3 regions of the Geodermatophilus sp. URMC 62 genome follow, and region 2 is predicted to be linked to each of the others. Evidence: riboswitches for the same ligand, from Rfam matches in the RefSeq annotation. Region 2 holds a riboswitch; each other region holds the start of a gene.

Region 1 (7,487 bases), 2.2 Mb from region 2:
GCTCAGAGCGCGGCGTAGAGGGCCTCCTCGAACTCGCCGTAGACCCGCCACGCGCCGTCCTGCTCGATGAAGGGCAGGGAGTTGGTGTAGATCGAGGCGCAGACGCCGGTGGTGCGGTCGATGAAGAAGTGGGTGTTGAACAGGCCGGCCCAGGCGCCGGTGCCGGCCCGGCGGCGGCCCGGCTGGTCCTCGGTGTTGAGCAGCAGCCCGTGGCCCCACGTCCAGCCCGGCCCGACCCGCAGGCTGTCGGTGATCGGCGGGTCGGCGGTGGGGATCTCGGCGGGGAACCCCAGGTCGCCGATCTGGTTGGTGAACGCCCGGTCGACCGTCTCCTCGGACAGGATGCGCTCGCCGTCGAGCTCGCCGCCGCGCAGCAGCGCCCGCGTGAACCGGGTGTAGTCGCGCGGCGTCGAGTACAGGCCGTGCCCGCCGGCCCACCAGTCGGGTTCCTGGTTGAGGATCTCGGGGACGGCGGTCCAGCGGCCGTCCTCGCCGCGGGTGTGGATGGCGACGCAGGTGGCCTTCCGGCCCTCGTCGAGCCGGAACATGGTGTCGGCCATCCCGAGCGGCTCGGTGATCCCCGTCCGCACGACCTCGTCGAGCGTGGTGCCGGCGACGGTCTCGACGACCCTGCCGAGCCAGTCGGTGTTGATGCCGTAGACGAACCGGGTGCCGGGGTGGGCCACCATCGGTGCCTTGAACGCCTCGGCCGAGCCCGGGACGACGTTGGGGACGCCGGTCACCGTCTCGTAGCGGAGCAGGTCGGCGCTCCAGAACCAGTAGCCCAGGCCCGTGGTGTGGGTGACCAGCTGGGAGACGGTCGCCTGGCTGGCCGGCGGGACCAGCCGCGGGGTGTCGCCGTCGAAGCCCTCGAGCACCTGGACGGCGGCGAACTCGGGTTGGTACTCCTCGACCGGCGCGGCGAGGTCGAGGTCGCCGCGCTCGACCAGCTGCAGGGCGGCGGCGGTGGTGACCATCTTCGTCATCGACATGATCCGGAACTGGGTGCCGGTGCCCACGGGGTCGTCGGACTCCCCGGCCACCCGCACCCCCGCGCCGCCCTCGTAGAGGACGCCGTCCCGGTCGGCGGCGATGGCGGCGACGTGCGGCACCGCTCCGCTCTGCACCGCGTCGGCCAGCACCGCGTCGATCCGGCTGCCGTCGATGTCTCTGCTCATGGCCCCTCCTCGGCTGGTCCGCCGCGACTCTGCGGCGGCCCCGGCGTCAGGCTGGCGCGTGACCAGGGGCAGCGCAACGGCGCGTCCGGACGCCGGCGGGACCCGGTCTCCGGACGCGGATCCCCGGACGCGGCTGTCCTGACGCGGCGCGACCCCCGTCCCGGGTACCGGGACAGGGGTCGCGAGGAGTGCTGCGCGGTGGGCGTCAGTAGCGACCGGCCGCGCCGCCTCCGCCCCTCTTGTTCTTGGCCTGGTAGTCGCGGATGAACTGCTTGATCTTGGCCTGGTTCTGCGGCTTCTGGAGCTCCTGCACCACCTTGGCGGCGACGCCTGAAGCCACCAGCTTCCTCAACATCCCCACGGGGTCCTCCTCCTGTCGACTGTTGTCCCGATGCCCGGTGAACGGGCGCGGCAACCGTGCGGATCCCGGCGTCCCGACCACTTCCCTCGTGGCCGGTCATTGACTCAGCGTTCGGACGCACCGTTATGTCCTTTTTACCGTCGGCCCGCGTGTCCGCCCACGCGGGGGGTCCGCCACAGGGCAGTGCCCCGGGAGATCTTCGCAGCTCAGTACGGCGTTTCGGATTTCTGGCACTTGTCAAGTCCCGCAAGGTGGTCCGGGCGTGGCGTTCCCCCAGGGCGGTTGAGGGCTCCACATCCCCTACCTACCGTCGTCGCGGTTCGGCCAGGGCCCTTCGTCACCTCCCGCGTGACACCCGCCGGACACGCCGAACCGGATGCCGGCACCCAGCCGGTACCCGGACCGGGGACCCACCTGAGCACTGGGGTGAAGCGCGACTCGTCGCGCCGGGCGACTCCCCCGTCCGAACCCGTCAGCTAACCCGGCAGGCGATCGTGGAGAACAGGAGAACCGTCGTCGATGACGACTGCACGCACGTCCATCGCTCGTCGCTCGTTCCGCGGCATCGCCGTCGCGGCCATCGCCGGAGCCGGCATCGCCCTCTCCCCCCTGCCGGCCTCGGCTGCTGCGGGTGACAGCGCTGGCACGGCCGTGGCCGCCGCGCCGGCTGCGGCTTCCTCCAGCGCGGCCCAGGTCGCCGTCGACACCGCGCTGGCCCAGGTCGGTGACCCGTACGTGTACGGCGCGACCGGCCCGAACTCCTTCGACTGCTCGGGGCTGACCAGCTTCTCCTACAAGGCGGCCGGGATCTCGATCCCGCGCACCTCGAAGGCCCAGTCGACGTTCGGCACCCCGGTGGCGAAGGCCAACCTGCAGCCTGGTGACCTGGTGTTCTTCTACACCCCGGTCTCGCACGTCGGCATGTACATCGGCAACGGCCAGATGGTCCACGCCTCGACCGCCGGCAAGCCGGTGGCGGTGGTGAACCTCGACTCGATGCCGAGCTACGTGGGCGCCCGCCGGGTCGCCTGACGCACGGCCCTGACGGTGCCCCGGCCGGACTCCCCGGCCGGGGCACCGTCGCGTCAGGACTCAGCCGTCGAGCCGTCGCCGGTCGCCCGCATCGGCGACCGGGTCCGGCCGAGCCATGCACACTCAGCCGACCGCGATTACGGCTCTGAGCTGGGCTTTCGGGTTGATCCGCCCACTTCCCTCGACTAGACTCCGTACATGTGTTCGAGCGGCGCGATCGGTGACACCGCCGCGCTGACGGACGCGGAGATCCTGGACGAGGTCGCGGCTGCGGTCGCCGAGCGCAACCGGATCGACGCCCGGCTGACCCGGCTGGTACGGGCGGCGGAGAACCGGCAGGCACCCGAACGCGACGGGCTGCGGTCGCGGTCCTGCCTGCGCGGCCACTGCCGGCTCTCGGCCGCCGCGGCCGCCCGGCTGGTGGGCAACGGGCGGGTGCTGGAGCACCTGCCGGCGCTGGCCGAGGCGCACGACGCCGGGCTTGTGTCGGCCGAGCAGGTGGGCGTCGCCGCGGTCGTGCTCACGCCCGAGCGGCTGGCCGCGGCCGCCGAGCGTGGTGTGGACCTGGTGGAGATCGACGCGGTGCTCACCGGGCTGGCCGTCGAGCACGAGCACACCGACGTCGTCCGCGCGGTGCGCCACTACCTGACGTGGCTCGATCCCGACGGACCCGAGCCCGACCCCACCGACGGGCGGCGGCTGACGCTGTCGAAGCACGCCGACGGGTCGCTGTCGATCCGCGGGGAGCTCGACGCCGTGGGTGGGGAGAGGTTCCAGGCGGCGGTCGAGTCCTTCGTGCAGGCCGACCGGCCCGCCGGCGACCAGCGCAGCCGCGCCCAGCGGCTCGGCGACGCACTCGTCCAGCTGGCCGACAACGCGCTCGCCGCCGGTGGCCTGCCGACCCTGCGCACGGTCAAGCCGCACGTGGCCGTCGTCATCGACCACGAGGACCTCGCCGCCGGCAGCGGCGGTCCTGCTGCCGGGCGGATGGGGTTCGGCGCGGTCATCTCCGCCGCCCGCGCCCGCTGGCTGGCCTGCGACGCCACCGTCTCCCGGGTCGTCATGGGCCCCGACGGGGCACCACTGGACCTCGGCCGCGAGCACCGCCTGGCCGATCGTCACCTGCGCAGAGCGGTCGAGTTGCGCGATGGCGGGTGTGTGTTCGCCGGATGCGACGCCCCCACGTGGTGGGCGGAGGTGCACCACCTCGTGCACTGGCTCGACGGCGGCGAGACCAACCTGGACAACTCCGCGCTGCTGTGCGAGCGGCACCACACCAAGGTCCACCACGGCTTCCGCGTCGAGCGACGACCCGACGGCCGATGGCGCACCTGGCGACCCGACGGCACCGAGATCAGTACCCCGGCACCGCTGCTGCACGCCGCCTGACGGCCCGCCGCCGGCGGCCTGCCCGGCACACCCACCGGTGGGCCGGGCAGGTGGTGTCAGGCAGGGCAGACCGACTCGGCGACCATGGCCACGAAGTCGTGGGCCTGCTCGTCCTCCACGGAGGGGAAGAGCCGCTCGACGCCCTCGGACATCCTGAACTGGTCGTACTCCGGCTGTCCCAGCCGGACGCAGATCCCCTGCGCGACGACCCAGCCGGTGTGGGCGTCGAGCGGGATCCCCATCTGCTGCAGCGACGCGGCGAACTCCTCGGGGACGTCCGGCGCGCTCGCCGGCTCCTCGGCGCTCAGAGCCGGTGCCGTGGGGGGCGGGCTGCTCTCGCTGCTCGCCACCGGGGTCGTGCTCGCCGCTGGGCTGGCAACGGCCCGATCGGCGGCGTCCGCCTCGTCCGACCCGTCCCCCGAGGCGAGGACCAGCACGGCCGCGATGGCGGCCACCAGGACGACGATGCCGGCGATCAGGAGCGCGGACCGGCGGCGTCTCGGCACCGGCCGGTGCGCGTGCCGGTGGCGGTCGGAGGGAGGGGGGATGGTGCGGCTGTCGGCCATGTGGGGTTTCTTCCGGACGACTCGGCAGTGACCACGGGCGGCTCCGCTGACGTACGGGCCGCCCGTATGAGGCGGGGAGCTTACGGGGCGAACCCCGCCCGTGGGGCGTCGATCGCCGGGTCCCTGACCTCCGTCCGCACCCACCGCACCGGCATGCCCGCCTCTCCGTGGTCGCACGGCAACGCGGAGGTGGCCTTCGGCGCCCACGGCTCCCCGGGTCGGTGGCGTCGTGCACGTGCTCGCGGTGTCGACCCCACGGCACGCTGACCCCGTGGACGGTCCGAGGTGGCCGCGCCCCGCAGGCCGGGGCCCGGTGGTGGCGGTGGGCAAGCTGGTGGCCGACCAGCTGCTCGAGCTGTCGGCGCCCCTGGTGGTCGGCGGCCAGCAGCGGGTGGTGCGGACGGCGGCGGCCGGCGGGGCCCCGGCCAACGTGACGGCCGGCGTCGTCCGCCGCGGCGCGCCGGCACGGCTGGCCGGCTGGGCCGGCGCGGACCCGCTCGCCGACGGGCTGCTGGCCGGGCTGTCCGCGCGCGGGGTCGAGGTGGCGGTGGCGCGCCGTGGCCGGGTGCCGCTGTCGACGGTGCTGGTGCACCCCGGCGGCGAGCGCACCCTGCTGACCGATCGCGGCGAGGGCGGCCTGGAGCCGGCCGACGTGCGTCCGGAGTGGTTCGCCGGCGCCGCCGTCGTCCATGTGGACGGCTACGACCTGCTGCGCTTCCCCGCCGCGGTGCGGGCCGCGGCGTCGGCGGCGCACGACCTCGGCGTGCCGGTCGGTGCGGACGTCGCCGCCGCGACGCGGATCGAGCGCCACGGCGCCGCGGCGTACGTCGACCTGCTCACCGGGCTGCGGCCGGACCTGCTCTCCTGCAACGCCGCCGAGGCCGCGGTCCTCGGCCTGGACGGCGACGAGCTGCCGGCGTGGGCGCCCGGGCTGGTACTGGTGCACGCCGGCGCGCGCCCCACCCGGGTCGCCACGGCGGCGGGCTCGTGGCAGGTGCCCGTCGACCCGCTGCCGGAGGGCCGGCTGCGCGACACGACCGGGTGCGGGGACGCGTTCGTCGCCGGGGTGCTGGCCGGCTGGCGCGCCGGGGTGCCCGTGCTCGACGCCGTCCGCTCCGGTCACGCGGCGGCGGCCCTGGTCGCCGGGGTGGTCGGCGGCCAGCCGCCGCCGTGACCCCCACGTGCACTCGGCGGGTCAGCCGGCGTCGGCCGCCATCTCCGCCAGCCGGCACAGCGCGTTGACCTGCCGGAGCTGCTCCGGCGTCCGGACCACGGCGTCGAGCAGCAGCGGGCTCATCACCACCACCGCCAGCGCCTTGGCGCGGGAGACGGCGACGTTGAGCCGGTTGAGGTCGTAGAGGAACGACACCCCGCGCGGGGCGTCGTCGGCCGACGTCGAGGTCGTCGAGTACACGACCACCGGCGCCTCCTGCCCCTGGAACCGGTCGACCGTGCCCACCCGCGCGCCGTCGGGCAGCAGCGAGCGGATCAGCCCGACCTGGCTGTTGTACGGCGCCACCACCAGGACGTCGTCCGGCCCGACCGGCCGTTCCACGCCCTCGGCGTCCACCCACCCGACGCCCTGCAGCGACCGCCACAGCGCCGCCACCTCCGCGGCCTCGGCCTCCGAGGACGCCGAGCACGGCGAGGCGTGCTCCACGTACCGCACCGCCAGCCCGCTGCCGGACACCAGCCCGCCCGGCCGCACGGTGATCCGGTCGCGGCCGGCCGCCGACTCCAGCCGGCCCTCGTAGGCCAGGTCCGAGACGAACGCCGTCAGCGCCGGGTGCATCCGGTAGGTGGTGTCGAGGAAGACGCCGCGGTCCTCCGGCACCGTCGGGTGCCCCTCCAGGAGGTGCTCCAGCGCCGAGAGCCCCGAGTCGCCGGGGTGCACGGCCTGCGTCGGCTGGGCCAGCTGCTGCGGGTCGCCGAGGAGCACCAGCGAGCGCGCCGACCGCGCCACCGCGACGGCGTTGGCCAGCGAGAACTGCCCCGCCTCGTCGACGACGAGCACGTCGACCGCGGCGGCCAGGTCGGGGTTGGTCCAGAGCCACGCCGTCCCGCCGACCAGGGACACGTCGCCGTCCAGCAGCCGCGCGGCGACGTCCTTGCCGTCGCGGGACCACTCGACGCCCGGCGCCCCGCAGGCCTGCTTCTCCTCGCACTTCTGCAGCGCCGGCCGCCCGACCGCCGAGAGCACGTTGCCGATCACCGCGTGGGACGTCGCCGTCACGCCGACCTTCCTGCCGGCGTCCAGCAGCGCCCGGATCAGCCGCGACGCCGCCCGCGTCTTGCCGCTGCCGGGCGGCCCCTGCACCGCGAGCACCTCGCCGTCGAGCGCCAGGCCGAGCCGGACGACGGCGTCCCCGGCCTCCTCCCCCGGCAGCCGGCGACAGTCCGCGGGCACCCGCCGCGCCAGCAGCGCCTCCCCGAGGCAGGGCCTCCCGGCGAGGACGTCGTCCGCGGTGGCCGCGATGGCCTCGCGCATGCCCGTGTCGTCCAGCGGCCCGCCCGGCCCCAGCCCGCGCACCGACGCCGGCGGCTTGGTGCTCTTCACGACCACCCGCCCGCCGACGGCGTCCAGCGCGAACACCGAGCCGACGGCGATCCGGGTGTCGACGTCGAACGCCCGCTCCCCGACCGACAGCTTGGTGTCCTGCGCGGGGAAGGTGAACTCGTAGAGCTTCGACCGCTTCTCGGCGCCGACCTCGACGCCGCCGGCCAGCCCGCCGAGCGCCGTGCGGTCCTCGACGAGCTGCTCGGTCTCCAGGTCGCCGCGGCTGAAGAACTCCCACCAGCCGGGCCGGGCCTCGCGGCGGTGCCACTGCACGAGGTCGCCGAGCAGCGGGTACCCGGCGTCGGAGAGCCGCCCGACCAGCGCCCGCTCCGCGGCCTCGGCCTCCGACCGCGGCGCCGGGCCGGTGGCCTCGGGCACCATCGGCCGCGGCTGCGGCCCGTACT
Region 2 (7,487 bases):
CGGTCGGCGTCGTCTGCGCCGACGCCGCGGTGCCCGACGTGGCGCGGCTGCTGCAGGACGCCGGCCTGCCGGCCGCGGTGCTCGCCGACGACGGCGCGGCCGCCGCGCGGGTCGCCGTCGTGCCCGCGACGCTTGCCAAGGGGCTGGAGTTCGACGCCGTCGTCGTCGCCGACCCCGCGGCGATCGTGGCCGCCGAGCCGCGCGGGCTCCACCGGCTCTACGTGGTGCTGACCCGCGCGGTCAGCACGCTGGTCGTGCTGCACCGCGACGACCTGCCCGCCGTGCTGAGCGGCTGAGCGGCACCGGTCCGTCCGTCCCCGTCCGGAGGACGTACGGCGCGGGTGGTTGTGACCCGCACCGATTCCTGTTGCAGTGTGCGCGGCCCGAGGAGGGAGCCCCATGGACCCGCTGCCGAGCCGGCTGGGCACGCTGGTGCGGCTGGCCGCCGTGATCCTGGTCGCCGGTGCCCTGGTGGCCGGGCTGCTCCTGCCGTGGGTCGGCGTGCCCTCGCTCGCCGCCCAGCAGTCGACCGGCCTGCTCGGCGACCTCCCCACCGAGCTGACCGTCGACCCGCCGGCGGGCAACACCGTCCTGCTCGCGGCGGACGGCGAGCCGATCACGTACTTCTACGACGAGAACCGCGACCCGGTGGAGCCCGGCGAGATCGCCGAGGTGATGAAGCAGGCGATGGTGGCCATCGAGGACGCCCGCTTCTACGAGCACCACGGCCTCGATGTGCAGGGGACGGCGCGCGCGCTGGCCATGAACATCGCCGCCGGCGGCGTGGAGGAGGGCGGGTCGACGCTCACCCAGCAGCTGGTCAAGCAGACCCTGCTGCAGACCGCCGACACCGCCGAGGAGCGCGCGGCGGCCACGGAGCAGACGCTCGGCCGCAAGGTGCGCGAGGCCCGCCTGGCGCTGGCGGTCGAGGACGCCTACAGCAAGGACGAGATCCTCACCCGCTACCTCAACCTGGTCTACTTCGGCCAGAACGCCTACGGCGTCCAGCCCGCCGCCCGCGCCTTCTTCGGCGTCGACGCCGCCGCGCTGACCCTGCCGCAGGCGGCGCTGCTGGCCGGGCTGGTGCAGAGCCCCACCTCCGACGACCCGTTCACCGCCCCGGAGGCGGCCACGGCGCGCCGCGACGAGGTGCTGTCGCGGATGGCCGAGCAGGGCCTCGTCACCGCCGACGAGGCCGCCGCCGCGCAGGCCGAGCCGCTCGGGCTCGCGCCCGGGCCGGCCCCGCCCCGCGGCTGCGTGCAGGCCAGCGTCGGCCCGTTCGTCTGCGACTTCGTGCAGCGGCACCTGATCGAGGACCTCGGCCTGACCCAGGAGCAGCTCGACAACGGCGGCTACGTCGTGCAGACGACGCTGGACCCGGAGCTGCAGCGCTCCGCCGACGCCGCCGTGCGGCAGACGCTGGCGCCGGAGGACTCGCTGGCCGGCATGTTCACCGCCGTCGAGCCCGGCACCGGCCACCTGCTGGCCATGAGCGTCAACCGGACCTTCGGCTACGACCGGGCCGACCCGACGCAGGAGTCGTTCAACCTCAACACCTGGCCCAGCCAGGGCTCGGGCTCCACCTACAAGGTGTTCGTGGCCGCCGCCGCGCTGGCCCGCGGCTTCTCGGCGCACTACACGCTCACCGCGCCCGACCCCTACGTGTCGCGGGTGTACGGCGGCCCCTGCGAGGGCCGCGCCACCGACGGCCGGTACTGCGTGCGCAACGCCGGGTCGGGCTACCGGCCGACCCTCGACCTGACCACGGCGCTCTACCAGTCGTCGAACACCTACTTCCTCGCGCTCGAGGACGCCCTGGGCAGCGTCGAGGAGCCGGTGCGGATGGCCGAGGCGGCGGGACTGTTCCAGTTCAGCCCGCCGGGCCTGGCCCAGCAGATCGTCGACGAGAACCGCGGCTCGTTCACCTTCGGCGCCGAGGCCACCAGCCCGCTGGCGCTCGCGAGCGCGTACTCCACCTTCGCCGCCAGCGGCACCCGGTGCGACGTCGTCCCGGTCACCTCCGTCCTCGACGCGCACGGCGAGCCCGCCGTCGGTGCCGACGGCGAGCCGCTGGACGTCGGCGACCGCTGCACGCCGGAGGCGGTCCCGCCGGGCGTGGCCGACACCCTCACCCAGATGCTGCGCAAGGACGTCGAGCCGGGCAATCCCGGGCAGACCGGGTCGCGCGCCTACGTGCCGGGGCACCAGATCGCCGGCAAGACGGGCACCTCGCAGGACAACTACTCGGTGGCCTTCGTGGGCTACACGCCCGAGATCACCGCGAGCGTCATGGTGCTCAACCCCAAGCGCAACGAGGACGTCGGCGGCTTCGGCGGCGGGAAGGGCGCCACGATCTGGCACGACGCGATGGCGCCGGTGCTGCAGGCCCGCGGCAGCGGCGAGTTCCCGCCCGCCGACCCCACCGTGCAGGACGGCAACACCCGGCCGGTGCCCGGGTGCTCCAGCGTGCGGGCCTGCGAGCGCGCGCTCGCCGACGCCGGGTTCACCTCCCGGACCGTGCGCGTCGACAGCGACGAGGCGGAGGGAGCGCTGCTGGGCACCAGCCCCCCGCGCGGCGGCCGCGCCGTCCCCGGCCAGCAGGTGTCGATCCTGGTGAGCAACGGCAGCGCCTACGTCGAGCCGGCTCCCGAACCCCCGGCCGCCCCCGCGCCGGACCCCCGGCCCGCGCCGGAGACGTCCTCGGCGCCCGAGCCGCCGCCGCCCGCCCCCGCGCCCGAGGCGCCGGCCCCGGAGCCCGCGCCGGCCCCCGAGCCGCCGCCACCGGCACCGGAACCGGCCCCCGAACCGGCCCCCGAGCCGGCACCGGAACCGGCGCCCGAGCCGCCGGTGGCACCGGCGCTGCCGGGGCCGGAGCTGCCCGTGCCCGGGCTGCCGCCGGGGTTCGCGCCGGGCTTCCCGTCGGGGTAGTCCTCCTGCTGCCGCCGGCCCAGGAGCTCGTCGAGGGACTGGGTGAGCAGCCACCCGGCCAGCAGCACCAGGTGCAGCAGGAACATCCAGAGGCCGACGGCCACCACCGCGCCCACGGCGACGAGGCCGCCGAAGGGCGCCCCGAGGTCCAGGGGCAGCGACAGGAACACCACGAACCCCTGCAGGAACCCCGACAGGCACGCCGCGGTGAACAGGGCGCCGCACGCCACCGCGCGCCGGCGGTGCCGGCCGGCGGCGACCACGCCGAAGCCCCAGGCGAGGGGCACGGTGAGGACGAACAGCACCGAGTAGTAGCCGACGAAGAAACGGCCGACCGCCGGGCCCACGCCGTCCTGCTGGGCCAGGTCGGCCATGAAGCGGGCGGCCAGCAGCAGCGGGTACAGCAGCACGGGCGTCACGACGACCAGCGGCAGCGTGAGCAGCCGTCCGCGCCAGCCGGTGAGGGTGTCGGTGTCCCGCTGCCGGCTGAAGCGCAGCAGGGCGCGGCGCAGGCCCTCGCCGTAGAAGGAGAGGGGCACCAGCGCCAGGACGAAGCCGAGCAGGTCCAGCCGGACCCCGGCGGAGGCCAGCCGCTCGACCGCGCCGGGCGCGCCCAGCTCGGCCGGCAGCAGCTCGGTCAGCCGGCCGACGAGCGCGCGCACCTCGGCGGGCGAGGTGGCCAGCGCGGTGAGCCGCACGGCCACCAGCAGCAGCGGCACGACCGCGATGCCCGCGTAGAAGGTCAGCCCGGCGGCGATGAGGGCGAGATCGCGGCCGCGCAGCAGGCGCCGGGCGCCGGCCAGGAGCGCGCGCGTCGCGGCGCCCGGCCCGGCCGCCGTCCACCTCCGTCCCCGGCTCACCGGCTCACGACCCGGGCGGTCGCGCGCCCGCCGACGGTCCGGGGCAGCGCTCAGCCGCCGGGGTTGGCGTCGTCGGTGGTCGGCGCGTCGTTGCCCGGGTTCTCGCCGGTCTCCTGGCAGCTGGCGTCGTTGGGGTTGCTCGCGTCCTCCCCGCTGGAGTCGCAGTTGGTGGGCCCCCGGGAGAAGTCGGTGTTGTCGCCGCAGGCGACCAGCGAGCCGAGGAGGGCGAGCACGACGAGCGGCCGGGCGAGGCGCGAGCGCGTGGAGGAGGACATGCCCGACTCGTGCTCGTCCCGGCACCCTCCCAAACGGGTGTGCCGGAACCGGGCGGCGACCCACCGGTCGGGTGTGAGCGGGACGACGGGAAAGTACTCATTGTCACGAGCCGGTTACACCCTTACGCTGTGTACGTCCAACGGGGCGTTCCGTCACCTACCTGGGTGACACCCCGTGGACGCCGTCGAGCCGGTCCTCCCCGAGGGGGACCGGGCCGGGGACCCAACGCAGTCCCGGGGTGAAGCGTGCGCGGTCCGCGCGCGCCGGGCGACTCCACGCCCGAACCCGTCAGCTAACCCGGTAGGCGGCCTGGGAGGAGAAGGAGAGACGCCGACCCGTGGCGCCCCTGAGCACGTCCGTCCCCGGCCTGCCCGTGACCACCCGGTCGCGCCGCCGCGCCGTCCTCGCCCTCGTCGGCGCCGTGGGCATCGGCCTCGGTCTGGGGAGCGTCCCCGCGCCGGCCGCCGCCGAGGAGCCCACCACGGCGGCCGAGGCCGCCGAGCTCGTCGCCGCCCGCGGGCACGACCTCGAGGTCGTCACGGAGCGGTTCAACGAGGCGCGCGAGGGGCTGGCCGCCCAGCAGGCCGCCGCCGAGGCCGCGGCCGCGACGCTGGCCCAGGCCCAGGCGTCGGTGGACACCGCCCGCGAGCAGGTGGTCGGGATCGCCCGGTCGGCCTACACCGGCGACGCGATGGGCCCGCTGCAGGCCCTCATGACCAGCCAGGACGCCGACGAGTTCGTCGACCGGGTGACCCTGCTCCAGGGCGTCGCCGGGTACCAGAACGGCCTGCTCGGCGAGGCCGTCACGGCCACCGAGACCGCGACCGCGGCGCAGACGGCGGCCGCCGAGGCCGCCGCCGAGGCCCAGCGCCGGTACGACGACGTCGCCAGCCAGCAGGCCGGCCTCGAGGCGCAGATCGCCGAGTACCAGGCCGACTTCGCCCGGCTGAGCGCCGAGGAGAAGCGCGCCGCCCTCGAGGCCGCCGCCGCCGCGCACGCCGCCGAGGAGGCCCAGCGGGCCAGCCGCGACGAGGAGCGCGCCGCCGCGACCTCCGGGAGCGCGCCCGCGTCGTCCTCGGGCTCCTCGTCCTCGTCGTCGTCCCCGACCTCGAGCGCCCCGGCCGCCGTGCCGTCCGGTGGGGGCAGCGGCGCGGCCGCGACGGTGGTGGCCATGGCCCAGCGCGGCAAGCCCTACGTGTGGGCGGCGGCCGGCCCGGGCTCCTTCGACTGCTCCGGCCTGACCCAGTACGCCTTCCGCGCCGCGGGCATCAGCCTCCCGCACTCCAGCGGCATGCAGTCGCGCATGGGCACCGCGGTCTCCCGGGCCGACCTGCAGCCCGGTGACCTGGTCTTCTTCTACAGCCCGGTCAGCCACGTCGGCATCTACGTCGGCAACGGCCAGATGGTGCACGCCCCCACCTCCGGCGACGTCGTCAAGGTGGCCAGCATCGACGCGATGGGCGGCTACGCCGGCGCCCGCCGCCTCACCTGACGCAGCGACCGCTGGCGGAGCCCCGGCCCCTCGCGGGAGCCGGGGCTCCGCTGCGTCTGGACCCCGGCCGGCTGGTGTGGAACGCTGCTCGCGAACGAGAGCACTGCTCACGTCAGAAGGCCGGGATGCGACGCACAGGGGCGTGGACGGGAGCGGTCGCCGCCCTCCTCTCGGAGATGGCGGCGCTGGGCGTCCTGGCCTGGTGGGGGGCCACCGTGCCGGAGGCGGCCGCCCTCCGGGTGCTCCTCGGAGCGGGTCTGCCGGCAGCTGCGGCGGTGCTGTGGGGTCTGTTCGCCGCGCCCCGTGCCGTCGTCCGGGCGCGGGCGCTGCTCGTCGTCACGAAGCTCGCCGTGCTCGGGGGCGCGGTCGCCGCCCTGGCCGACCTCGCCGGGCTCGTGCCGGCCGCCGTCCTGGCGGTGGTCTCGGCCGCCGGTGCGCTGCTGTCCGACCCGGCGGCCCTGCAGCCGCCGGTCAGGGACGCGGCGGCTGCCCGGGCGCGCTGACCCGCTGCAGCAGGCCCCGGACGAAGGCCGCCGTGGCGCCCGAGGTCAGGCGGACCTCCCAGCGGGTCACGACGCCGGGGTCGACGTCCACGGCGCCGGCAGCCCGCTGACGTCGCCGACGACGTGCTCCCACAGCCGCCCCGCGGTCGCCGGCGGCGCCCCCGTCCGGAGGCTCGCGCCGAGCGTGCGAGGCGGGGGAGGGACGGAGTCCTTCCAGCAGCGGGTGTGGGCGGCGTGGGCCTCGGCGCGGGTGGCGCCGAGGCGGGGGAGCGCCCCGGCGACCAGGTCGGGACGCAGGTCGGCCATCCGGCGGAGCAGCACGAGGCAGAGCTCGCGCCGCGCCGGACCCCGCACGCCCACCGGCCCTGCCACGGAGGTCACACCGCCGGCCGGGATCCTCGACGACCGGTCCCCGTTGGACAGGGGAGACCCGACCGTCCACCGGAGGACCTCCCCGCGATGAACCCCCGCACCGTCGCCCTCGCCTTCCGCGTCGCCGCCGTCGCCGAGGCGCTGTCCTGGGTCGGCCTGCTCGCCGGCATGTACGTCAAGTACGTGCCGGCGACCACGGAGGCGGGCGTGCAGTTCTTCGGCCCGGTGCACGGGGCGGTGTTCGTCGCCTACGTGGTGGTCGCCCTGGTCGCCGCCCGTGTGCTCGGCTGGTCGCGGTGGACGGCGCTGCTCGCGCTGGCCGCCTCGGTGCCCCCGCTGGCCACGGTGGTGTTCGAGCGCTGGGCCGGGCGCACCGGCCGCCTGCAGGAGCCCGCGCGCGCCTGACCTACCGTGCGGGCATGCCGGAGCCCGTCCTCCCCGCGACCGCCCGCACCCTGCTCGCCCGCACCGCCCGGGTGCAGCGCGACGGCCGGGCGCCGAGCCTGGTCGCCGGCGTCGTCCGGGACGGCGGACCGGTGTGGTCGGCCGGCCGCGGTGACGTCGACGAGCCGCACACCGACGTCCAGTACCGGCTCGGCTCGATCAGCAAGACGGTCACCGCCGTCGCGGTGATGCGGTTGCGCGACGAGGGGCGCCTCGGCCTCGACGACCTCCTCGACCGGCACCTGCCGGGTACGCCGTTCGGCGACCGCAGCGTCGGGCAGCTGCTGTCGCACCTCGCCGGTGCCGCGGCCGAGAGCCCGGGCGGGTGGTGGGAGCGCGTCCCCGGCGGGTCGCTGGCCGACCTCGGGCTGGCCGGCGAGCACGTCGTCCTCGGGGAGGCCCGCCGCTTCCACTACTCCAACCTCGGGTTCGGCCTGCTCGGCGAGCTGCTCGCCCGCGTGCGCGGCCGGTCGTGGGCCGACGTCGTCACCGCCGAGGTGCTCGGCCCCCTGGGGATGACCCGGACGACGACGCGCCCCTCCGGGCGGGCCGCCCAGGGCCACGCGGTGCACCCGTGGGCCGACGTCGTGCTGCCCGAGCCCGAGCACGACG
Region 3 (7,487 bases), 430 kb from region 2:
GTCGGCTTCCGCAGCCGCCCGCTGGACGAGGACGCCCTGCGCGACCACCTGGCGGGGGTCTTCGCGCAGTGACCCGACCGCACCCCCACGCCCACCCGAGGGAGACCCATGACGCAGACCGCTGACCCCGCACCGAGCACGGCGGACGACGTCGTCCCCGGCGCGGAGATCTACACGCCCGAGTTCCGCGCCGACCCCTACCCGGTCTACGCCCGGCTGCGCGCCGAGCGCCCGGTCGTGAAGGTGCGGACGCCGCGCTTCGACTCCTTCCTCGTCACCCGCTACGACGACGCCAAGCAGGCGCTGTCGGACCCGCGGCTGTCCAAGGACCTGTACCGAGCCGGGGACACCTACCTGGCGGTGTTCGGCGAGAAGGCGCGCCAGATCAACACCAACATGCTCAACTCCGACCCGCCCGAGCACAGCCGGCTGCGCCGCCTGGTGACCCAGGCGTTCACCCCGCGGCGGATCGAGGCGATGCGGCCCCGCGTGGAGGAGATCGTCGAGGGCCTGCTGGACCGGATCGCACCGCGCGGCGCCACCGACTTCGTGGACGACTTCGCCCTCCGGCTGCCGCTGGCGGTCATCGGCGACCTGCTCGGGATCCCCGAGTCCGACCACGAGGAGATCCTGGCCGGCACCCAGGTCATCCGGACCGTCGGCACCGGCGGACGCAGCCCCCAGGAGGACCGGGCCGCCATCGGGCAGGCGCAGTCACGGCTGCACGCGTACTTCACCGGCCTGGTCGCCACCAAGCGCGAGCAGCCCGGCGAGGACCTGGTCAGCGCCCTGATCGCCGCCCGCGACGGGGACGGCCGGCTCTCGGAGGCCGAGCTGGTCTCCAGCGCCTTCCTGCTGCTGTTCGCCGGCTACCAGACGACGTCGGACTTCCTCGGCAACGCCGTCGTGGCGCTGCTGACCCACCCCGAGGAGCTGGCCGAGCTGCTGCAGGACCCCTCCCGGATCCCGGACGCCGTGGAGGAGCTGCTGCGCTTCGACGGGTCGGTGCCGGTGTCGAGCTTCCGCTTCGCCACCGAGGACCTCGAGATCGGCGGGGTCGCCGTCCCGGCGGGCTCGATCGTCACCATCGTGCTCAGCGCGGCCAACCACGACCCCGCGCTGGTCGCCGACCCGGACGAGCTCGACCTGAGCCGGGGTCCCACCTCGCACCTGGCCTTCGGCCACGGCATCCACTACTGCCTGGGCACCGCCCTGGCCCGGCTGGAGGCGACGACCGCACTGCGGCGGATCCTCGTGCGCCTCCCCGACCTGCGCCTCGACGTCCCCGTCGAGGACCTGCAGTGGCTCCCCGCGGCCTCGGCCTTCCGCGGGTTGCTGGAACTCCCCCTCCGATTCACCCCCACTCCCGTCCCTGGAGGCACGCGATGACCCAGACGACCCCGTCGACCAGCACGTCGACCAGCACGTCGGCCACGCCGTCGGCCGACCCGGCGGCCGACGCCTCGACGACGCCCACGGAACCGCCCTGGGCGAACGACACGGTCGAGTTCACGAACACGTCCACGGCGCCCGCCAGCTGGTCCTCGGCGTCGTGGCGGCCGTTCCGCAACGTCATCGTCTGCCGGATGGCACCCGGCACCGAGGACAAGGTGGGGCCGGTGTTCGCCTACTACGACCGGACGACCCGGCCGCAGGACATGGGCGTCGTCGGGCGCGTCCTGCTCTCCTACGAGGGCCTGTACCTGCACGTCATCGAGCGCAAGGAGGACCCGGAGGTCTCCGGGCAGCGCCGCGGCCTGCCGGCGTTCCAGGCGATCGCCGAGGCCATCGCCCCCTACGTGACGCCCTACCCGAGCTACTGGCAGAACCCGTCGCACTCCGTGGCCAAGCAGTTCTACTCGTGGGTGCCCGAGGGTGAGGTCTCCCCCGACCGGGAGATGACCGTCATCGTGCAGCGGATGAAGCCGGGCACCGAGGAGGCCATCGCGCGGGTGTTCGCCGAGTCCGACGCCGGCGGGCTGCCGACGGAGACCGGCGTCACCGGCCGCTGGCTGTACTCGATGGAGGACGTCTTCGTGCACCTCCTGGAGCAGGACCGCGTCAAGGCCGCGGCCGTGCGGGAGAACCACGAGTCGATGCGACCGGCCTTCGCCAAGGTGATGGCCGACCTCGCCCCCTACGTCAGCCCGTACAACCCGGAGACGTGGCAGACCCCACGCGACTCGGTTGCCCGGGTGTTCCACCGCTGGACGGCCCCGGACTGGACACCCGGGGACTGACGATGCCGACCGACCGAAAAGAGGTCTCACCATGAGCTTGCGCGGGATCGCGTCGCTCACCTACTGGGCCGACGACGTGGTCGCGGCCACGGCCTGGTACACGGAGTTCCTGGGCTCGGGGCCCACCTTCACCCGGCCCGGACCCGACGGGCGGCTGAGCTATGCCGCGTTCGACCTCGACGAGAGGACCCGCCTGGCGATCGCCGCCCGCACCGCCGCCCCGTTCAGCGCGGCGTTCGAGCCGGGCGGCGTGATCGGGAACTGGTGGGTGGACGACCTCGACGCCGTCCTCGAGCGGCTCGCCTCGATGGGCGCCAAGGAGTACATCCCCCTCACGCCGCACGGGCCGGTGGTCAGTGCGGCCGTCGTCGACCCCTTCGGCAACGTGGTCGGCCTCGTCTCCGACCAGCACCCCGCCGCCGACTTCCGGCGTGGGGCGCCGCCCTGGAACGCCTGACACCGCACGCTGCCGGCACCGTGACCGCCGGGACCGCTGGGTCCCGGCGGTCGCCGTGCGTCCGGCCCCCGGTGGTCGCGCGGCGTGACGTCCCGAGCGCGATCCCGGGCGTGGCGTCGGCCTGTCGCGCCGCGGGCCGACCCGTTTCAGGTCACGAGATTGTCACGGACCGGTCCCGTCCTTAGCGTTTCGGCGTCCGGCCGGGCGTCTCGCCCCCGTCCCGGGGGCTCCCTGCCGGATGCCGCCGAGTCGCGTCCACACCGTGGGCGCGAGCCGGGGACCCACCAGTACCACCGGGGTGAGTCCCGCTCCCGGCCGTCGCCGGGAGCGGGTAGGGCACTCCCAGCCCGAACCCGTCAGCTCACCTGGTAGGCGGCCCGGGGAGAACGGAGATCACTCGCGCCTGGGGCACCGCCCCTGCGCGTCCAGGTCCGGGACCATCGCGCTCCCGCCTGTCCACCTGCACGCACCAGCCGTCGTACGGCGCCGTCCGCCGGGCCCCGCGTCCGGCCGCTGCCGCACGCCCGGCTGTCGAGCCCTGCCCGCCCGGGCACCGCGCGCACGGCGTGGTGCCCGCAGCCCATCCCGACCGCCGCGGCACCGATCGACGGTGACCGCGTCTCCAGGAGGACGTCTCCATGCACGCACGCACCGCTGTCGAGCACACCTGTGCCCAGAACGCCCCCGCCGCCGCGCCGCCGCGCCGCCGCGCCCTGCTCCTGCTGACCGCCACGGGGGTCATGACCCTCGGCCTCGCCTTCGGCGGGCAGGCGGTCGCGCAGGCCGACGAGTGGAACCCGGGCGACCGCGGCTCCACGGGGCAGTGGGGCGGCAACCGGGACGGCGCACCCGCGGCTGCTCCCGCGCCGGCCCCCGCACCGGCGCCGGCCCCCGCGCCTGCTCCCGCCCCCGCGCCCGCCCCGGCGCCGGCCCCCGCGCCGGCACCGGCCGCCACCGGCGAGCAGGCGTACAAGGACTACGCCGCGGGCCAGGTCGGGAACAGCACCCAGTTCGGCTGCCTCGACAAGCTCTGGGAGGCCGAGAGCGGGTGGAACCCCAACGCGCAGAACCCCACCAGCACCGCCTACGGCATCGCGCAGTTCCTGGACTCCACGTGGGCCAGCACCGGCATCGCCAAGACGTCGGACCCCTACCGGCAGATCGACGCCGGCCTGATCTACATCGAGAACCGGTACGGCAGCTCCTGCGCCGCCTGGGACTTCCACCAGGCGAACAACTGGTACTGATCCCCTGACCGCCGTGGGCCCCTCTCAGCAGCGGGAGCGGGCCCCCGGCGCAGGCGTCTCCCCCGTCCCTCCCGGGAGGCGCCCGCCGGACCGTCTCACCGGTCCGGGTGAGGTCGGCTCCCGGCCGTTCCAGGTGTCCGCCCCCTGCGTCGATGCAGAGGAGGACCCTCCGGACGGGAGCACACGATGGCCAGGAAGCGCACCGACGCCGAGCAGCGGATCGCCGACCTGCTGCGCACGGCGAGGACGTCGCTGCACATGCCCGTGGCGTTCCTGACGCGCATGGACGGGACCACCCAGCACCTGGAGGTGGTCGACACCCGCGTGCCGGTCCTCGTCCAGGAGGGCGCGAAGGTCGTCCAGGAGACGTCGTTCTGCCAGAAGATCCTCGACGGGGACCTGCCCCCCGTCATCGACGACGTGAAGCGGTACCCGCTGGCGATGTCGCTGCCCTCGGCGCGCATCCCGCGGATCCGCAGCTACGTCTCGACGCCGGTCCGGCTGTCCGACGGCAGCCTCTACGGCACGTTCTGCGCCTTCGGGTTCACCTCCGACAAGGAGCTCACCCGACGCGACGAGGCCCTCATGAAGGTCCTCGCGTCGGCCGCCTCGGTGATCATCGAGCCCGAGCTCCGCGCGCAGCAGCGCCGCGACGACATCGACGGCCGGCTCGACCCGCTGGTCACCTCCGGTGGGCCGACCGTCGTCCTGCAGCCGATCGTCGACCTGGCCACCGGGGACCGCGTGGGCGCCGAGGCGCTCAGCCGCTTCCCCGCCGACTGGGGCAAGGGCCCCGACGTCGTCTTCGAGGAGGCGCACAGCATCGGCCGCGGCCACGAGGTCGAGCTGCTGGCCCTGCGGCGCGCCGCCGAGCACCTCGACCGCGTGGACGGCTACGTGGCGATGAACGTCTCGCCGCAGACCCTGCTGACGCCGGAGTTCTCCGCGCTGCTGCACACCCTGCCGCTGCACCGGGTCCTGCTCGAGCTGTCCGAGCACGACCCGGTCGCGGACTACGACGCCCTCGGCAGCGCGCTGCTGCCCTTCCGCGCCGGGGGCATGCGGCTGGCCATCGACGACGTCGGCGCCGGGTTCTCCTCGCTGCGGCACATCGTGGTCACCGCCCCCGACGTCATCAAGATGGACCGCAGCATCGTCAGCGGCCTGACCACCGACCCCGTGCTGACCAAGCTGGTCGAGTCGCTGGTCACCTTCGGCCACGGCTGCGGCGTCACCGTGGTCGCCGAGGGCATCGAGACCGCCGACGAGGCCGCGGCGCTGCTCGGGCTCGGCGTCGACCTCGGGCAGGGCTGGCACTTCGGCCGTCCCGGGCCACCGGAGGCCCTCGCCCCCGCCGGCCCGAAGCCCGCTGTTCCCGGGTCCCGGCCGCCCGGCCTCGCGCACCCCGGACTCCTCCCCGCCTGAGCGGCACCCGTCCGCCCCGCGCCGCCGGCCCTACCGGGGGCGCGCGTCCTCGGGCAGGGTGGGCCGCGGTCGCCACCGCGATCCCCTCGCCGTCGACGTTCCTGCGCCCGTCGGCCTGGGCGGCCGACGAGCAGCGTGGTGCTCCGCTTCGGGCTCTTCTACGGGCCGGGCTCGGGGCACACCGACCTGCTGCTGCGCCTGGCCCGCCGGCGTGGCCGTCCCGCGGTGAGCGGCGGCCGCGCGCCGGGGTCCTATCCGGTGGGGTCGCCGTCGCCCGGCCGGCGCAGCAGGTAGACGACGTGGTCGGGCGGGTCGACCGGGTTGTCCGGCGTCAGCGGGCCCTCGGCGACGCGGGTGAACCCGGCCTTCTCCAGCGCCCGCCAGGACGCGACGTTGCCCGCGGCCACCGGCACCAGGACGGCGTCGGCGTCGGGGTACGCCGCCCAGCAGTCGGCGACGAAGGCCCGCAGCACCGCCGCGCCCGCTCCCCCGCCCCGGACGTCGGGCTCGCCGATCAGGTAGTCGATCGACAGCGCCCGCGGCGGGACGTCGACCACCGGCGTGAGCTCGGCGAGGTACTCGGGCTCGTCGGAGAGGCGGTAGCGCTGCACCACCCCGACCGGGCGGCCGCCGGTGCACACCACCCACACCTGGGTGTTGTCGTGGCCGTCGATGCCGGGGGCGAAGTCGGCCTCGACCGCCTCGGGCGTGGTCTCGTGCGCCCACCAGCGGGCCACCTGCGGCTCCTCCAGCCAACGGGCGAGCAGCGGGAGGTCGGCGCGGGTGAGCGGACGGAAGGTGACCGGGCCGTCGAGCACCGCGCCAGGCTAGGAGGACTCCGTCCCTGCCCGCGCCTACGGTGCGCAGCGTGCCGCTCTCCGCCACCGCCCGCGACGTCCTGGCCCACCGGGTCGCCGCCCAGCAGCTCGACCGCGACGCCGGCACGGTCGCCGACACCGCCGTCCTCGACCTCGGCGTGCAGGACACCGGCCCGGACGGCGGGCTGTGGGCGCTGGCGGTCCGCGGCGTCGTCCCCGGACCCGGGGAGCTGGCCACCGTGTGGACGGTCCGCGGCGCACCGCACCTGTACCGCCGGGCCGACCTGCCCGGCGTCGCCGCCGCGACCGCGCCGTTCTCCGAGGCCGACGCCGCCACGCGCGTGTTCGACGCCGCCCGGCCCCTGCGGGCGGCCGGCATCCCGGTCCTGACCGCGCTGGACCGGATCGCGGACCGGATGCGGGACATCGTCACCACCCCGATGGTCAAGGGCGCCGTGTCGCGGGCGCTGTCCGACGCGATGGAGGAGCCCTACAACCGCTCCTGCCGGCCCTGCGGTGCGGTGCACCTCTACGAGCAGCCGTTCCGGCTCGCCGCGCTGCGGGCGGGGCTGGAGCTCGAGCCCGGCACCTCGCCGCCGGTGCTGCGGCCGATCCCGGGGTTCGCGCCGGCCGAGAGCGTGCCCGCGCGGCTCGACGTCGTCCGCGGGTACCTGCGCCTGCTCGGCCCGGCCACCCCGCAGCACGTCGCCGGCTACCTCGACGCGCCGGTGCAGGACGTCCGGGCGCACTGGCCCGACGACGTCGTGGCGGTGGAGGTCGACGGGCAGCGCCGCTGGCTGCCGGCCGCCGACGCCGACCGGCTCGGGAGCCCGCCGCCCGCCGTCACCCGGCTGCTCGGCCCGTTCGACCTGTTCCTGCAGGGCCGTGACCGCGAGACGCTGGTGGCCGACCCGGCGCGGCGGAAGGCGCTGTGGCCGACGCTGGGCCGGCCGGGCGCGGTGCTGCACCACGGCGAGCTGGTGGGCCTGTGGCGGCCGCGGAAGGCCGGGTCGTCGCTGACGGTGGCCGTCGAGCCGTGGGTGCCGTTCTCCCCCGCCGTCCGGGCCGCCGTCGAGGAGCAGGCCGAGCGCCTGGCCGGGTTCCGCGGCGTCCCGCTGAAGGACGTCGACGTCGCCTGACGGGCCTGCGCAGCGCTCGGCGGCGGATCAGCGGACCCGCCGTCCACCGGTCGGCGGACCCGCGCGGGGGGCATCGGTGCCACGATCAGGCCATGACGGAACCGGTCCGCACCCAGGAGCTGCGGGTGTCCGACGTCGAGCGGGCGGCGGCGCAGGAGCAC

Evidence for each region. A riboswitch is a leader RNA that binds a small molecule or an ion and turns the genes downstream of it on or off. The one in region 2 is predicted to bind cyclic di-AMP.
Region 1: it holds a riboswitch for cyclic di-AMP, as region 2 does, so the genes downstream of both, ACU616_RS17665 (C40 family peptidase) here and ACU616_RS06820 (C40 family peptidase) in region 2, are expected to answer to the same signal.
Region 3: it holds a riboswitch for cyclic di-AMP, as region 2 does, so the genes downstream of both, ACU616_RS08905 (aggregation-promoting factor C-terminal-like domain-containing protein) here and ACU616_RS06820 (C40 family peptidase) in region 2, are expected to answer to the same signal.

The regions. Positions count from the first base shown of each region.
Region 1 is NZ_JBRFHY010000001.1:3,629,258-3,636,744, reverse strand. Features, by position in the region: gene ACU616_RS17675 (serine hydrolase domain-containing protein) at 3-1,178, opposite strand; gene ACU616_RS17670 (hypothetical protein) at 1,384-1,518, opposite strand; cyclic di-AMP (ydaO/yuaA leader) riboswitch at 1,913-2,046, shown strand; gene ACU616_RS17665 (C40 family peptidase) at 2,059-2,571, shown strand; gene ACU616_RS17660 (DUF222 domain-containing protein) at 2,770-3,960, shown strand; gene ACU616_RS17655 (hypothetical protein) at 4,017-4,526, opposite strand; gene ACU616_RS17650 (carbohydrate kinase family protein) at 4,798-5,700, shown strand; gene ACU616_RS17645 (TM0106 family RecB-like putative nuclease) at 5,722-7,487, opposite strand, start outside.
Region 2 is NZ_JBRFHY010000001.1:1,419,107-1,426,593, reverse strand. Features, by position in the region: gene ACU616_RS06840 (HelD family protein) at 1-296, shown strand, start outside; gene ACU616_RS06835 (transglycosylase domain-containing protein) at 400-2,928, shown strand; partial or broken gene ACU616_RS06830 (YhjD/YihY/BrkB family envelope integrity protein) at 2,970-3,788, opposite strand; gene ACU616_RS06825 (hypothetical protein) at 3,839-4,063, opposite strand; cyclic di-AMP (ydaO/yuaA leader) riboswitch at 4,252-4,385, shown strand; gene ACU616_RS06820 (C40 family peptidase) at 4,402-5,556, shown strand; gene ACU616_RS06815 (DUF2568 domain-containing protein) at 5,682-6,059, shown strand; gene ACU616_RS06810 (hypothetical protein) at 6,126-6,440, opposite strand; gene ACU616_RS06805 (DUF3817 domain-containing protein) at 6,519-6,836, shown strand; gene ACU616_RS06800 (serine hydrolase domain-containing protein) at 6,851-7,487, shown strand, end outside.
Region 3 is NZ_JBRFHY010000001.1:1,853,493-1,860,979, reverse strand. Features, by position in the region: gene ACU616_RS08930 (FAD-dependent monooxygenase) at 1-72, shown strand, start outside; gene ACU616_RS08925 (cytochrome P450 family protein) at 109-1,389, shown strand; gene ACU616_RS08920 (hypothetical protein) at 1,355-1,576, opposite strand; gene ACU616_RS08915 (TcmI family type II polyketide cyclase) at 1,587-2,240, shown strand; gene ACU616_RS08910 (VOC family protein) at 2,272-2,697, shown strand; cyclic di-AMP (ydaO/yuaA leader) riboswitch at 2,930-3,087, shown strand; gene ACU616_RS08905 (aggregation-promoting factor C-terminal-like domain-containing protein) at 3,336-3,944, shown strand; gene ACU616_RS08900 (EAL domain-containing protein) at 4,131-5,369, shown strand; gene ACU616_RS08895 (GNAT family N-acetyltransferase) at 5,621-6,187, opposite strand; gene ACU616_RS08890 (winged helix DNA-binding domain-containing protein) at 6,238-7,326, shown strand; gene ACU616_RS08885 (DUF1707 SHOCT-like domain-containing protein) at 7,419-7,487, shown strand, end outside.